One region of the Streptomyces sp. NPDC032091 genome, then DNA from elsewhere that is predicted to be linked to it. Evidence: riboswitches for the same ligand, from Rfam matches in the RefSeq annotation. Region 1 holds a riboswitch; each other region holds the start of a gene.
The links. Region 1 has a riboswitch for cobalamin ahead of ACZ5NJ_RS26100 (aldehyde dehydrogenase family protein). Riboswitches for the same ligand answer to the same signal wherever they lie in the genome.

Region 1 (3,710 bases):
TCCCAGGTCGTGACCGAGATCGAGCGGGCCCTGGAGCGCAAGAGCTTCCACGACCGGATTGCCGAGAAGCTCAAGGAGGATCCGGCGTGGGGCTGACGGGCGCACTGATCGACGTGGCTCCGTTACGGTCGTCCCCACCGTTCCGACGGTTGTGGATCGGCCAGACCTTCTCCGGTATCGGCAGTCAGATGACGGTCGTCGCCGTCATGTTCCAGGTCTGGCAGATGACGAAGAGCCCCGCCTGGACCGGTGCCGTCGGGCTGTCCCAGGCGGTTCCGCTCGTCGTGCTCGGTCTGTTCGCAGGATCCCTCGTCGACCGGGTGGACCGGCGCAAGTTCTATCTGGTCACGACCGGCGGACAAGCCGTGTGTTCGCTCCTCCTCGCGCTCCAGGGCTTCCTTGGACACGTTCCCGTCGCCGGAGTCCTCGGGCTGGTCGCACTCCAGTCGTGTTTCGTCGCGGGCGCCGGGCCCGCCTCGCGCACCTTCATCCCGCAGCTCCTTCCCCCACACCAGCTGGCGGCTGGGCTGGCGCTGAAGCGCATCTCTTTCCAGGGTGCCATGCTGATCGGCCCCGCCCTCGGCGGACTGATCGTCGGAGAGCTGGGAGTCGGCGCCTGCTACCTGATCGACGCCCTGACCTTCGTCGCCGCGTTCTACGGGGCATTCGGCCTGCCACGGATGACCCCAGGTGACGAGCCCGCCCGGCCCGGCTTGCGTGGGGTTGCGGACGGTCTGGCCTTCCTGGGCCGCACCCCGGTCATTCGCGGGGCCCTGCTCACCGACTTGGCCACGACCGTGCTGTCGATGCCCATCAGCTGTTCCCTCTGATCAACGCGGAACGGTTCGGAGGTAACCCGCGCACGCTCGGACTGTTCCTCACGGCGATCGCCGTCGGCGGCGTAGCGGCATCCGTCTTCTCCGGGACCTTCACCCGGTTCCCCCGGCCGGGCCTCGTGATGCTCGCCGGTTCCGCGACCTGGGGAACGGCGCTGGCGCTCTTCGGCACCGCGACGAACCGCTGGGGCGGGCTGGCCTTCCTCGTCCTGGCCGGCGCCGCCGACACGGTCTCGGTGGTCTCGCGGAGCACCGTCGTCCAGATGCACACGCCCCGGGAACTGCTCGGCCGCGTCAGCGCGACCGAACAGATCGTGGGACAGGCCGGGCCCGACATCGGCAACATGCGCGGCGGCCTCGTGGCAGACGCCGCCTCGGGGACAGTGGCCCTCGTCAGCGGCGGCCTCCTCTGCCTCGGAGCCGTGGCCCTGGTGGGCGTCACGACGGCGGACCTGCGCAGCGCGTCCACGTCCTCCCCCGTCCCCAAGACCGTGGCGGGCCCCTGACCCCGAGGCGTGGCGACCTGCGAGGGTCCCTTGATTTCCCCGCCGTCGTCTGCGCGGCCTTCGCCGGATCGTGCTCGGAGGGCTGGAGGATGAACGCGTTCCCGCACGCCAGCGCGGGCGCGGCCTGCCACAGCGGGATCATCGCGGGGAAGTTGAACGGCGCGATGCCGGCGACCACGCCGAGCGGGCTGCGCAGGGAGTGCACGTCGATGCCGGTACCGGCGTTGTCGGTGAACTCGCCCTTGAGGAGGTGCGGAATCCCGGTGGCGAACTCGGCCATCTCCAGGCCGCGTTGGAGATCGCCGTGGGCGTCGGCGACGGTCTTGCCGTGCTCGGACGACAGAAGCCTGGCCAGGCTCTCGCGTTCGCCCTCGACCAGCTGGAGGAAGCGCAGCAGGACGCGGGCGCGTCGCTGCGGGTTCCCCTGCCCCCAATCGACCTGCGCCTCCTCGGCGTTGCCGATCGCGGCCTCGGTGTCGGCCCGCCCGGCCAGCAGGTTGGATCCGGGGATGGCACGGCGGACCGGCGGACTACACCCTGATGGGGGCGTGCCGCTGCGGAAGCCGTGGGAACTACGAGCGCACGGAAGTGGTGTGCGTGCGCTCCGCCGGATCACCAGGGTCGTGGGTACAAACCGGTGCCAGGCGTGTCTGCTCCATCCTCGTGGACAAACGCGGGAACAATCCGCGGCCGGTATCCTGACTCCCGGATCCCCGCGCGCCGCCCGCCTTCCCGACCGACCTCGTCAGTGGCGTGTGGATGGCAGCACACCCCCCGGTCACAGTGGCGGGACCGTGCCGGATTCACACCGGCTTCCCTGCACCGCGGACCTTGTGCCAGGAACATATAGTTGGACGTCCTGGTAAGTCCGGACCGTCACCGGCGCGTCTACAGTCGGAGCATGCGCATCGTCTCGCTGCTCCCGGCGGCCACCGACATCGTGGCGGACCTCGGACTCGCCTCCGACCTGGTCGGACGCACCCACGAATGCGACTGGCCGCCCGCAGCGGTCGCCGCCGTACCCGTCGTGACCCGGGCCGAATTCGACGCGGACGCGCTCACCAGCCGGGAGATCTCCACAGCGGTGGGCGGCGCGGCACACAGCGGATCCTCGCTGTACACCCTGGACGCGGAGGCGCTCGCCGCGCTCGCACCGGACGTCCTGCTCACCCAGGACCTCTGCCAGGTCTGCGCGGTGTCCTACGAGGCGGTCTCCCGCGCGGTGCGCGTCATGGACGCCGGACCCCGGGTGCTGAGCCTGGAGCCGCGGACCCTGGACGACGTACTGGACTGCCTGGTCACGGTGGGCGAGCTGCTGGGGGCGGGGGAGGTGGCGGAGCGGCGGCGTACGGAGTTGCGTGGTCGCCTGGCCGAGGTCCGGCGCCGCACGGCGGGGCGGGCGCGGCCCCGGGTGGTGGCCATCGAGTGGCTCGATCCGCTGTGGCCCGCCGGCCACTGGGTGCCGGAGCAGGTCGCCGCGGCCGGTGGGGAAGCGCTGCTGGCCGAGCCCGGTGAGCACACCGAGCCGATGACGTGGGAGGCGGTGCGTGAGGCACGCCCGGACGTGATCCTCGTACTGCCGTGCGGCTTCCCGCCCGAACGCACCATGACGGAGATCGACCTGCTCACCTCGCTGCCAGGCTGGCACGAACTGCCCGCGGTGGCGGCCGGTGAGGTGTGGGTCCTGGACGGACCTGCGTACTTCAACCGGCCGGGCCCCCGCGTGGTCCGCGGCGCCGAGGTGCTCGCTCACGTGCTGCATGGCGTACGGGTGGGGGACCCGGTGACCGAGGCGGAAGCACGCCGGCTGGGGTGAGGCAGAGCCTCACGGCCGGTCCCGGGTGACGGGGTAGGGGATGAACGTGCTGCTGTTCTCGTCGACGGTCAGGGTCCGGCCGAGCGGCGGGACCGCCCGCTGGGGGCAGTCGAGGCGTTCGCAGAGCCGGCACCCCATACCGATGGGTGTGGCGGCTGAGGCGTTGTCGAGGTCGAGGCCGTCGGAGTAGACGAGCCGCGATGCGTGGCGGATCTCGCAGCCGAGGCCGATCGCGAAGGTCTTGCCGGGTTCGCCCCAGCCGCCGCGGTGCCGAGTGACGGCCCGGGCGGTCCACAGGTAACGCTGGCCGTCGGGCATGGCGGCGACCTGGACGTGGATCCGGCTGGGCGCGGCGAAGGCCTCGTAGACGTTCCACAGCGGGCAGGTGCCGCCCGCGCGGGAGAAGTGGAACCCGGTCGCCGACTGCCTCTTGGACATGTTCCCGGCCCGGTCGACCCGGACGAAGGAGAACGGCACCCCGCGCAGCCTGGGGCGTTGCAGGGTGCTGAGGCGGTGGCAGACGGTCTCGTAGCCGATGCCGAAGTGGTCGGT
Region 2 (3,710 bases), on a different contig from region 1:
GACCGCGAGTTCCGCCGGACGGCCCGTCATCCGGCCACCCCCTCGCTCCGGGTGGACCTGCGCAGCATCCACAGGAAGAACGGGCCGCCCACCAGCGCGGTGACCACCCCGACGGGTATCTCCTCGGGCGCGGCCGCCGTGCGGGCCAGCAGGTCGGCCAGGGTCAGGAACACCGCCCCGGCGAGCGCGCAGACGGGCAGCAGCGCCCGGTGCCCGGCCCCCACCACCATGCGGGCGGCGTGCGGAACCATCAGCCCGACAAAACCGATCGCCCCGCTGTAGGCCACGAGCACCCCGATCACGAGGGAGGCGAGGACGAAGACGGCGGCCCGGAAGCGGCCGGTGTCCAGGCCGAGGGTCCGCGCCCCCTCCTCCCCGGCGAGCAGCAGGTCCAGCGGGCGTGCGAGGGCGACGAGCAGAGCGGTTCCGGCCAGCAGCGCGGCGGCCGGCAGGGCGAGTTCGTGCCAGCGGGCCCCGCCCAGGCCGCCGAGGGTCCAGAACAGCACGGACCGCATCTGGTCCGGATGGGCGGCCAGCACGAGCACCAGGCTGGTCAGAGCGGACAGCACGTACTGCACGGCCACCCCGGCCAGGATCAGCCGGCCCGTGGTCATGGTGCCGCCGCGCCGGGCCAGCGCGTAGACGGCGACGAGCGCGGCGAGGGAGCCGGCGAAGGCGGCCAGCGGGAGCCCGACGGCGCCGCCCGCCCCCACGCCCAGCACGATGACCAGCACGGCCCCCGCCGAGGCGCCCGAGGAGGCCCCCAGCAGGAAGGGGTCCGCGAGCGCGTTGCGGACGAGGGCCTGGAGCACGGCGCCCGCGACCGCGAGGCCGGCGCCGACCACGGCCCCGAGCAGCACCCGCGGCATCCGGACGTCCCACACGATGGAAGCGAAGGCTCCGCGACGCCCGGGCCCGCCCGACAGGGCGTCGAGCACCTGTCCGGGACCGATGCGCACGGGCCCCAGCGCCAGCCCCGCCACCGCCGAGCCCGCCAGCGCGGCCGCCAGCAGCACCAGTACGGCCGCGGTGCGACGGCGGCCGGTCACGCGGCGTCGGGGTGCAACTGGCGGCCCAGGGACTCCACGGCGTCGGCGACGCGCACGCCGAGGACGGCCGAGGAGAGCGGGAGCACGACGAACCGCCGGTTCTTCACCGCGGGAACCTCCGCCAGTGCCGGATCGTTCAACAGGCGCTGCTTCTTGGTCTCCACGGTGGTGCCGCCGTAGTCGTAGATGAGGACGACCTCGGGCCCGCGCTCGATGACCTTCTCCCACGACACGTCGCCGAAGGTGGCGTCGAGGTCGGCGAAGACGTTCGTCCCCCCGGCGAGGGAGACGATCTCGTTGCCGATGCCGTTGCCCCCGGAGGTGAAGGCGGAGCCCTCGCCCGAGTCGTAGACGAAGACGGCCGGGCGGGCCCGGTCCTTGACCCGCGCGGTGACGGCGTCGATCCGGCGCTGCTCCTCCTCGATCAGGGCCGTGCCGCGCTCGGGCACGCCGAAGGTCCGGGCGACCTCGGTGATCTCGGTCTTCAGCTGCGCGAGCCCGACCCGGCCCGGGGTGCAGTACTCGACGCTGAGCCGGGAGCCGATGCCGGACGCGGCCAGCCCCTCCCGGTCGCGGCCCTGCCCCTTGTCGAAGGCGCTGGAGTAGCCGCCGTACACGAAGTCCGGGTCGGCGCCGAGGAGGACCTCCTTCGAGGGGTACTCCTTCGCGAGGACCTTGATGCCCGCGTAGGCGCTCCGGTAGGCCGGGAGGACGGAGTCGTCGAGGTACGCCGTGCCCGCCATCCGGTCCTGCAGGCCGAGGGCGAGCAGCATCTCGGTGGCGTGCTGGTTCATGGTGACGGCGCGTCGGGGCGGGGCCTGGTAGGTGGTGGCGACACCGCAGTTGGTGACGGTGTACGGGAACCCGGGCGCCGCGTGCGCGCCGGGAGCGGACCCTCCCGCCCCGGACGGACCGGCGCACGCGGTCAGGGTCGTCAGTGTCGTCAGGAGCGCGAGCGCGGGGAGCGGGCGCAGGGCTGCGCGGAAACGCGGCATGGTGAGGCCTCTCCGGGGGATCCTCGTCCCCGGTCGAAGTGAAGAGGCGGCGCGTCAGTGTCTGACTCCCGGGGCCCCGTGCAAGGGGCCGCCGGTCACAGTGGCGGGACCGCACCGGATTCGCACCGGTTTCCTGTCCTGCACCGCCCGGGACAATGCGGCCAAGTCTGCCAGATGCGGTGTTTGCCCCATGAAGGCCCTCGAACGCCGCCGGTGGCGGGACCGGCCCGTACGGAGGATCGTGGGCGGCGAGGGGGGTGGAGGAGGTCGGTCATGCGTCACGGCAGCCACACGGGCCACGCGGGTCCGGGGCGCGCGGCCAAGGCCGCCCGTCTCCTCCTGGCTCCCCTCCTCGCGGCGCTGCTGCTCGGCGCGGGCACCGGCGGCTCCGGCGAGACCGTCTCCCTCGACGGTGACCGGCCCGGGGAGCGCCTCGACGTCACCCTCACCCGGGTCGTCGACCCCGCGGGCCCGGCGCCGGCGCCCGGGGCCGACCGGCTGGTCGCCGTGGAGCTGCGCCTGGAGAACACGGGGACCGTGCCGTACGAGGACTCCCCCGCCCCGTCCGCGCACCTCCTGGACACCACAGGGCGGCGGTTCACCGGTCTCGGGGATGCCACGGACGCGGGCCCGGCCCTTCCCGACACCCTCACCCTCGCCCCGGGCCGGTCGGCCGCGGGCTACGTCGTCTTCCGGCTGCCGCGGGAAGCCCGCCCGGCGGCGGTGCAGTTCGCACTGGACTCCGGGCTCGGAGACGACGTCGCGCACTGGAGCCTGTCCTGAGGCCCTGCGGAAACCGGCCGGAAATTATCTCGACGCATCTAGTGACTTAGCAGGCACTCGACAGTAGAACTTGTTCCCACTCCATCGAGAGTGAGGAACGCCACATGAGTGACAAGTCCCTGCACAGCAAGGTGTCCAAGGGTGTCTCCCGGCGCGGATTCATCGCTGGAACCGGTTCTCTTCTGGGAGCCATGGCGCTTTCCGTCAACACCAGCGCCGCCCGCGCGAATCCCGCCACCGGCTCCACCGTCGCGCACGCCCCCCTCGCGTCCGGGACCCGTGTCCCGGCCCTCGTCATCGGCACCGGTTACGGCGGCTCGGTCGCCGCGTTGCGGCTCGCCCAGGCCGGCGTCGACGTCCACATGGTCGAGATGGGCATGGCCTGGGACACCCCGGGCACCGACGGCAAGATCTTCGCCAACACCACCAAGCCCGACTACCGCTCCTTCTGGCTGCGCACCCGCACGAAGGCGCCGCTGAGCAACTTCCTCGGCTTCCCCATCGACAAGGACGTCCCGAAGTACACGGGCATCCTCGACGCCGAGGAGATGGGCGGGATCATCGTCTACCAGGGCCGCGGCGTCGGCGGCGGCTCGCTCGTCAACGGCGGTATGGCGGTGACCCCCAAGCGGCAGAACTTCGCCGCGATCCTCCCCACGGTGGACCCCGACGAGATGTACTCCACCTACTACCCCCGGGCCAACGCCGGCCTCGGGGTGGGCCTCGTCGACCCCGACTGGTTCGAGACGGTGGACTGCTACCAGTTCGCCCGCGTGGGCCGCAGGCACGCCCAGCGCTCCGGCTTCCCCTTCGTCTTCGTGCCCGACGTCTACGACTGGGACTACATGAAGCAGGAGGTGGCCGGAACCGTCCCCAAGTCCGC
Region 3 (3,710 bases), on a different contig from region 1:
CGGCGGCGATCCCGTGCAGGACGCCCCGCACGTTCACGTCGATCATCCGGTCCCACTCCCGCGTCCGTAGCTCCTCCAGCGGCGAGAGCGGCATGACGCCCGCGTTGTTGACCAGCACGTCCACCCGCCCGTAGCGCTCGCGGGCGGCCCGGACGAACCCCTGCACATCGGCGAGGTCGGTGACGTCCAGCCGGCGGGCCTCCGCCGTGCCGCCGCTGGCGGTGATCTCCCGGGCGATCCGCTGGAGACGCTCGGTGCGGCGTGCTCCGAGGAACACGCGGTGGCCGTCGGCGGCGAGCCGGCGGGCGGTCGCCTCACCGATCCCGCTGCTCGCCCCGGTGACGGCGACGACCTTGGCCATGTGGGTACTCAACATCCCGGCTCCCTCTTTCTCGGCAGGGCACCGACTCTGCGCCGGGCGCCGCGCAGCCACCAGGCCGCACCCCGCCTGGGTGCGGCACACCCAGGCACCGCCCGCGGCCGGCGCCCTAACCTTCAGGTCATGACCGGCAACCACCTGGGTGAGTTCCTGCGCGCACGCCGCGCCTCCGTCCGACCGGACGAGGTCGGCATGGCGAGCCACGGCCTGCGCCGGGTACCGGGGCTACGGCGCGAGGAGGTGGCCGTCCTGGCCGGCGTGAACGCCGACTACTACACCCGCCTGGAACAAGGCCGCGAACGCCACCCCTCGCCCCCCGTCGTGGACGCCCTCGGCCGCGCCCTGCTCCTCGACGCCGACACCGCCGCCCACCTGCACCGGCTGGCCGGCACGAGCCCGGCCCGCCCCCACCGCACCGACATGCCCCGGGCCGACCCCGCCCTGCGGACGCTGATCGACGGCTACCCCGACACCCCCGCCTTCGTCATCGCCCCGACCCTCGACGTCCTCGCCGCCAACGCCCTCGCCGAAGCCCTCTACGCCCCCTTCGACCCGGCGGACAACCTCGCCACGATGGTCTTCCTCGACCCGGCGAGCCGCCCCTTCCACCCCCGGTGGGACCACACGGCCGAAGCCGTCGTCGGCCACCTCCGCGAAGCCGAAGGCCTGCATCCCGCACACCCCCGGCTGCGCGTCCTCGTCGACGGACTGCGCGCACGCAGCGCGGACTTCGCCCGCCTGTGGAGCACCCACACCGTCCGCGCCAAGACCCGCGCGGCCAAGCACTTCCTCCACCCCGACGTCGGCGCCCTGCACCTCACCTACCACGCCTTCGACGTACGGGCCGCCCCGGGCCAGCAGCTCGTCGTCTACCAGGCGGAGCCCGGCAGCCCCAGCGCACAGGCCCTGCGCCTGCTCGGCTCCGTACACGCCACACCGACACCCGCCGCCGCGAGGTACTGACGTCGCCGCCTACGCCTCCAGCAGACCGGGGACCGGTCGCGGCCGCCCCTCGGCGTCTATGGCGACGAAGGTCAGGCGGGCCGTGGCCACGTCGGTCGCGGGAGTGGTGGTGGCGTTCCAGCGTTCGGCGGTGACGCGTACGCCCACCGTCATCGAGGTGCGGCCGGCGCGTTCGAGGAGGGCGTGGACGGTGAGGAGGTCCCCGGCGCGGGCCGGGGCGAGGAAGGTCATGCGGTCCACGGAGACCGTCACGGCCGGCCCGTCGGCATGGCGGCCGGCCGAGGCCGCGGCCGCGTCGTCGATGAGCTTCATGACGACGCCTCCGTGGATGGTGCCGTAGAGGTTGGTGTCGTGCTCGCTCATGATGTGGGCGAGGGTCACCCGGGAGTCGGCGGGCGCCTTGTGGGCGCGGGAGCCTGCGGTGATGTCCGTGGTCACGGAACTCTCCTTCGCGAGTCGTGGCTCGACCCGACGGCGTTCGGGGCGCGAAGGAGCGGCGGGCACGCTGTGCCCGCTGCCGCCGGCCCGCCCACGAGGCCCTCGGGTCTCCGTACGCGCTCGTCGCGCACGGGCAGCGGGCAGGTCTTCGGACTCGCGGACACGCCTGCCGGTCTCCCGGCGGGCACCTACTGGCCGTCGCTTCCCAGGACCGGCTCCGGTCCCAGTGCGTATGACGGCGGTCGTTCCCGCTCACCGCTGCGGGGCAGTCCCGGATTCCCACCGGGTTCCCTCTTACGACGCACCACGCCACGGAGTTGACGGGGGGCGAACCAGCTGCGCCCTCACCTTACGCGGTCTCCTTCCCCGGGCTGCCGGTGTGGTGCGAACGGGTGATGTGCGGGCCGGGGGAGGGGATGAGGTTCCGGCGTATCGATTCGCCTCCGGTGCGCTGCTTCTAAGGTCGCTGACAGTGCTCAGAGCGAGCGTCGTCGTGCGTCCAAGGCAGCCGGGAGGCCCCGTGTCCCAGTCCGTGTCCGATTCTCCGCGGCACCGCATCTTCGCCATGCTGGATGTCGATGGTGACGGTGTGGTGACCCATGACGAGTACCTCGGACGGGTGGAGCGGGTGGCGTCGGCCATGGGCCGCGACACCTCGCACCCGGTCGTCGTGGCGTCGCGGGCGGCGCACGAGGCGGTCTTCGCGGACATGGACGGTGACCACGACGGCCGGGTGACCTTCGAGGAGTACCGCGCGTGGGTGGGGCATGACGCGTTCGAGCGCTCCTGCCGGCCCGCGCTGGGCTCCCTGTTCGACATCGCGGACGCCGACGGCGACGGGCGCCTGGACCGTGCGGAGTTCACCCGCATGCGCACGGCGGCCGGAAACGCCGAGTCCGACGCCGCGGCGGCCTTCGACGGCCTGGACGTCGACCGTGACGGGCTGATCGACCGGGACTCCTACCTGGCGGGGATCAAGGCGTTCGTCACCACCGGTACGTCGCCCATGGCCGCCTCGTACGGCACCGGCCGCCCTGTGCCCGACACCGTGCGCTGAACCCCGCCCGGTGTCACGCCGCACTTTCCAGGATGCTTTTGAGCGTGGCCAGTTCGGTGTCCACGAGGGCCGTCTGCGCGTCGAAGTAGGCATCGGTGAAGGCGGGCGGCTGGAAGAAGGTCATCATGAACTCCGCTCCGGTGCCGTTGGCGACGACGCGGGCCGGGACCTGCCAGGACGCCTGCTCCTCCACGTAGTCGTGGTCGAGGAGACCGAATGCGGCGTTGGCGCGGATGCGGAGCCGGGCGGGCCCGTGCGGGGTGGCCATCAGCCACCAGTCGGGGTCGTCGGTGGGTTCGATGGCCTTGACGTTGACGACGGCCCAGGCGGGCCAGTTCGCGGGGTCGCGGAGGTAGGCGAAGACCTCCGCGGCGGGACGGTCGATGCCGACGGTCTTGGTCACCGAGCGGGCGGTGGCGTGGGGGGTGTTCATGGCGGGGCCTTTCCGGGGGCAGGGGGGTCGGGTGGGACGTCGCCGACCAGACCGCGGATCCAGTCCTCCAGCAGGAGGCGCCGGGCCGGGTCGAGGTGGGCGAAGAAGTGGGCGTCGTTGAGATCGGCGATCTCCGCCAGGCGCGGTGTGAGGTCGCGGCCGGCCTCGGTGAGGGTGAGCCGCATGATGCGCCGGGATCCGGGGTCGCTCTCGCGGGACATCAGCCCCTTGGCGATCAGCCGGTCGACCAGGCGGGAGACCGCGCCGGCGTCGATGCCGACGTAGCGGGCCACCTCCCGGGTGGTGCTGGCGTCGTCACGGTGGACGGTGATGAGGACCGCCCACTGGGAGACGGTCACCCCGTGTTCCGCGAGTTGTTTCTCGAAGCGGCCGTGGACCTCGTCGGAGAGCCGGCGCAGCCAGTACCCGAGGTGGTCGCG
Region 4 (3,710 bases), on a different contig from region 1:
AGCGGCGGCGGCCGCGTGAAGGACCCGGTCGCATGAGCGGCGCGGTCCGGGGGGCGCTGGCGAAGGCCCGTCACTTCGTCCGGGAGTTCTCCGGCGAGGCCGCGTACGACCGCTACGTCGCCCACGCCCGCTCCCACGACCCCGAGGCCGAGGTCATGACCCGCCGCGCCTTCGAGCGGGCCCGCACGGACGCCCGCGAAGCGGACCCCCGCGAGGGCTTCCGCTGCTGCTGAATGCGCGACAGGGCCCCGCCGTCCCCCATCGGGGCGGCGGGGCCCTCGTGTTCCTCTTGGGTCAGCGCACCCAGTCCTTGAGGACCTCCGTCTGCAGGGTGATGCCGACGGGGTCGGGGAGTTCGACGTCCTTGCCGAATGGAACGGTACGGACGTGCTCGTACCGGCTGCCGTCCGGCTCGCTGTGGACGGTGACCTCGCAGGTGTCCCGGTCGATCAGCAAGTACACCGGAATGCCAGTCTCCGCGTATCCGCGGGGCTTCTCGCGACGGTCGCGGGCGTCCGTGTCCGTGTCGTACGACGTGACCTCCACGACCATGAGGGCAGGTTCAGGCTCAACCCATTCCCCTTGGCCTGCGAGGGAGCCGCTCGGCGCCAGGACCCCGTCAGGCCGAGCACGGCCATTGCGGTACTGCTGGATCTTGATTCCCTGCTCGGCATAGAGCCACAGCTCCGGCCTGAACTGCATGCAGATGCGCGTCAGCCACTCAATGATCGTCCCGTGATCCCCATCCGGCACCGCCTTGACCCCCAGCTTCCCGCAGATGAATTCAAGTCGCAGCCCCTCGATCTCGCGGGCACCTATGCGCGCCAGAGTCTCGAACTCTTCAGTCAGCATCTGGGGCCGGTCGCTCATCACGGTCATGCCTCGCTCACCTTCCTGGACGGTGCTGTCTCCGACGATAGCGCCGGCCACCGACACCCGTCCGGCACACTCGGCGGCATGGACTTCGAGATCAGGACGGCAAGGGAAGACGAGTACGCGCGGCTCGGGGAGATCACCGGGGAGGCCTACACCGGGGACGGGCTGCTCGACCTGAACGACGACGACCACTACCTGAACGTCCTGCGCGACGTCGCCGGCCGGGCCGCCGACGGGGAGGTGCTCGTCGCCGTGCGCGACGGGGTGCTCCTCGGCGGGGTCACCTTCGCCGCGCCCGGGAGCCGGCTCGCCGACATCGCCGGGCCGCACGACGCCGAGTTCCGCATGCTCGCGGTCGCCACCGGGGCGCGCGGGCAGGGCGTCGGGGAGGCGCTCGTACGGGCCTGCGCCGAACGGGCCCGGGCCCTGGACGGGGTCACCGCACTGGTGCTCTCCACCCAGCGGGCCATGCGCGGGGCCCAGCGGATCTACGAGCGGCTCGGGTTCGTCCGCACCCCCGAACTGGACTGGTCGCCGATCCCCGCACTGACCCTGCTCACGTACCGACTGGAGCTGTGACGACACGCTCCGCATGCACCCGACACAACATGTGGGGGCTACCGCATCGGGTCGCCCCCACATGTATGCTCATGCCTGCTGCCGCCGCAGGGGAATCCGGTGGGAATCCGGAACTGTCCCGCAACGGTGTGACGTACGCCCAGCGGCGTATCCGCGAGTCCGAAGACCTGCCGGCAGTGCCCCCGGATCGACCGAACCGGGGTGTCGATTCGTCCGGGCCTCGCGGTTGGGCCGGTGGACGCCACGTGGTGCCGAACGCCTCTGCGCGCGCCCGCGTGCGCCCGCTCGCGCCCCGCTCCGCCGATGACCGGGCCGAGTGAGGGAGAGCTCCCCCGTGACCATCGCGCCCGCCGCACCGCGCGCCGAGTCCGACCACCCCGAAGCAGAAGGTCCCGGGGCCGCGCTGCTGCGCACCCTCACCGAGCTCACGGCCGACCTCCCCGACACCGACCCCGGCCGGGTCGCCGCCGCCGCCCTGCGCGGCCGCAGCGCCGCCGCCGACGAGGCCGAGCTGCGCGGGCTCGCCACCGAGGCCGCCGCCGGTCTGATCTCCGAGGACCCGGCGTACTCCCGCCTCGCCGCCCGCCTGCTCACGCTGGCCGTGGCCGACGAGGCCGCCGGCCAGGGCGCCACCTCCTTCGCCGAGTCCGTCGCCGTCGGCCACCGCGAGGGCCTGATCGCCGACCGCACCGCCGAGTTCGTCGCCGCCCACGCCGCCCGCCTGAACGCCCTGGTCGAGCACGCGCTCGCCGAGGGCGCGGACGACCGCTTCGGCTTCTTCGGCCTGCGCACCCTGCACAGCCGCTACCTGCTGCGCCACCCGATCACCCGCCAGGTCATCGAGACCCCGCAGTACTTCATGCTGCGCGTGGCCTGCGGCCTCGCCGAGGACGAAAGCGTGCGCGCGGTCGAGGAAGTGGCCTCGCTGTACACCCTGATGAGCCGCCTGGACTACCTGCCGTCCTCCCCCACCCTGTTCAACTCGGGCACGCGGCACCCGCAGATGTCCTCCTGCTACCTCCTCGACTCCCCGCTGGACGAGCTGGACTCCATCTACGACCGCTACCACCAGGTCGCCCGCCTCTCCAAGCACGCCGGCGGCATCGGCCTCTCGTACTCCCGCATCCGCGCCCGCGGTTCGCTGATCCGCGGCACCAACGGCCACTCCAACGGCATCGTCCCGTTCCTGAAGACCCTCGACGCCTCCGTCGCCGCCGTGAACCAGGGCGGCCGCCGCAAGGGCGCCGCCGCCGTCTACCTGGAGACCTGGCACGCGGACATCGAGGAGTTCCTGGAGCTCCGCGACAACACCGGTGAGGACCAGCGCCGCACCCACAACCTGAACCTCGCCCACTGGATCCCGGACGAGTTCATGCGCCGCGTCAACGCCGACGCCGAGTGGTCGCTGTTCTCCCCCGCCGACGTCCCCGAGCTGGTCGACCTGTACGGCGACGAGTTCGACGCCGCCTACACCAAGGCCGAGGCCTCCGGGCTCGCCAAGAAGACCATGCCGGCCCGCGACCTGTACGGGCGCATGATGCGCACCCTCGCGCAGACCGGCCAGGGCTGGATGACGTTCAAGGACGCCTCCAACCGGACGGCCAACCAGACCGCGCTCCCGGGCACGGTGGTCCACTCGTCCAACCTCTGCACCGAGATCATCGAGGTCACCAACGACGCCGAGACGGCCGTCTGCAACCTCGGCTCCGTCAACCTCGGCGCGTTCGTCGCCGACGGCGCGATGGACTGGGAGCGCCTGGACGAGACCGTCCGCACGGCCGTGACCTTCCTCGACCGCGTCGTGGACATCAACTTCTACCCGACCGAGCAGGCCGGCCGCTCCAACGCCAAGTGGCGTCCGGTGGGCCTGGGCGCGATGGGCCTCCAGGACGTCTTCTTCAAGCTGCGCCTGCCCTTCGACTCCGCCGAGGCGAAGGCCCTGTCCACGAAGATCTCCGAGCGGATCATGCTCGCCGCGTACGAGGCCTCCTGCGACCTCGCCGAGCGCAGCGGCCCGCTCCCGGCCTGGGCCGAGACCCGCACCGCCCAGGGCGTCCTGCACCCCGACCACTACGAGACGGAAGCCCACTGGCCCGAGCGCTGGGACGCGCTGCGCGCCCGCGTCGCGAAGTCCGGCATGCGCAACTCCCTGCTCCTGGCCATCGCCCCGACGGCGACCATCGCCTCGATCGCGGGCGTGTACGAGTGCATCGAGCCGCAGGTCTCGAACCTCTTCAAGCGCGAGACCCTCAGCG

Region 2: linked by a shared signal. The riboswitch ahead of ACZ5NJ_RS24980 (ABC transporter substrate-binding protein) and the one ahead of ACZ5NJ_RS26100 (aldehyde dehydrogenase family protein) in region 1 are both predicted to bind cobalamin.
Region 3: linked by a shared signal. The riboswitch ahead of ACZ5NJ_RS04805 (acyl-CoA thioesterase) and the one ahead of ACZ5NJ_RS26100 (aldehyde dehydrogenase family protein) in region 1 are both predicted to bind cobalamin.
Region 4: linked by a shared signal. The riboswitch ahead of ACZ5NJ_RS18850 (ribonucleoside-diphosphate reductase subunit alpha) and the one ahead of ACZ5NJ_RS26100 (aldehyde dehydrogenase family protein) in region 1 are both predicted to bind cobalamin.

Annotation. Positions count from the first base shown of each region.
Region 1 is NZ_JBVILR010000018.1:5,796-9,505, reverse strand. It holds gene ACZ5NJ_RS26110 (MarR family winged helix-turn-helix transcriptional regulator) at 1-96, shown strand, start outside; partial or broken gene ACZ5NJ_RS26105 (MFS transporter) at 87-1,342, shown strand; partial or broken gene ACZ5NJ_RS26100 (aldehyde dehydrogenase family protein) at 1,404-1,853, opposite strand; cobalamin riboswitch at 2,014-2,184, opposite strand; gene ACZ5NJ_RS26095 (ABC transporter substrate-binding protein) at 2,244-3,158, shown strand; gene ACZ5NJ_RS26090 (short-chain fatty acyl-CoA regulator family protein) at 3,168-3,710, opposite strand, start outside.
Region 2 is NZ_JBVILR010000016.1:182,885-186,594, reverse strand. It holds gene ACZ5NJ_RS24990 (ABC transporter ATP-binding protein) at 1-30, opposite strand, end outside; gene ACZ5NJ_RS24985 (FecCD family ABC transporter permease) at 27-1,049, opposite strand; gene ACZ5NJ_RS24980 (ABC transporter substrate-binding protein) at 1,046-2,044, opposite strand; cobalamin riboswitch at 2,080-2,221, opposite strand; gene ACZ5NJ_RS24975 (DUF4352 domain-containing protein) at 2,318-2,827, shown strand; gene ACZ5NJ_RS24970 (GMC oxidoreductase) at 2,932-3,710, shown strand, end outside.
Region 3 is NZ_JBVILR010000002.1:398,159-401,868, forward strand. It holds gene ACZ5NJ_RS04795 (SDR family oxidoreductase) at 1-376, opposite strand, end outside; gene ACZ5NJ_RS04800 (helix-turn-helix transcriptional regulator) at 503-1,342, shown strand; gene ACZ5NJ_RS04805 (acyl-CoA thioesterase) at 1,352-1,780, opposite strand; cobalamin riboswitch at 1,903-2,132, opposite strand; gene ACZ5NJ_RS04810 (EF-hand domain-containing protein) at 2,346-2,837, shown strand; gene ACZ5NJ_RS04815 (SRPBCC family protein) at 2,851-3,270, opposite strand; gene ACZ5NJ_RS04820 (MarR family winged helix-turn-helix transcriptional regulator) at 3,267-3,710, opposite strand, start outside.
Region 4 is NZ_JBVILR010000010.1:211,869-215,578, reverse strand. It holds gene ACZ5NJ_RS18870 (carbon starvation CstA family protein) at 1-36, shown strand, start outside; gene ACZ5NJ_RS18865 (YbdD/YjiX family protein) at 33-233, shown strand; gene ACZ5NJ_RS18860 (Uma2 family endonuclease) at 295-879, opposite strand; gene ACZ5NJ_RS18855 (GNAT family N-acetyltransferase) at 958-1,455, shown strand; cobalamin riboswitch at 1,521-1,644, shown strand; gene ACZ5NJ_RS18850 (ribonucleoside-diphosphate reductase subunit alpha) at 1,790-3,710, shown strand, end outside.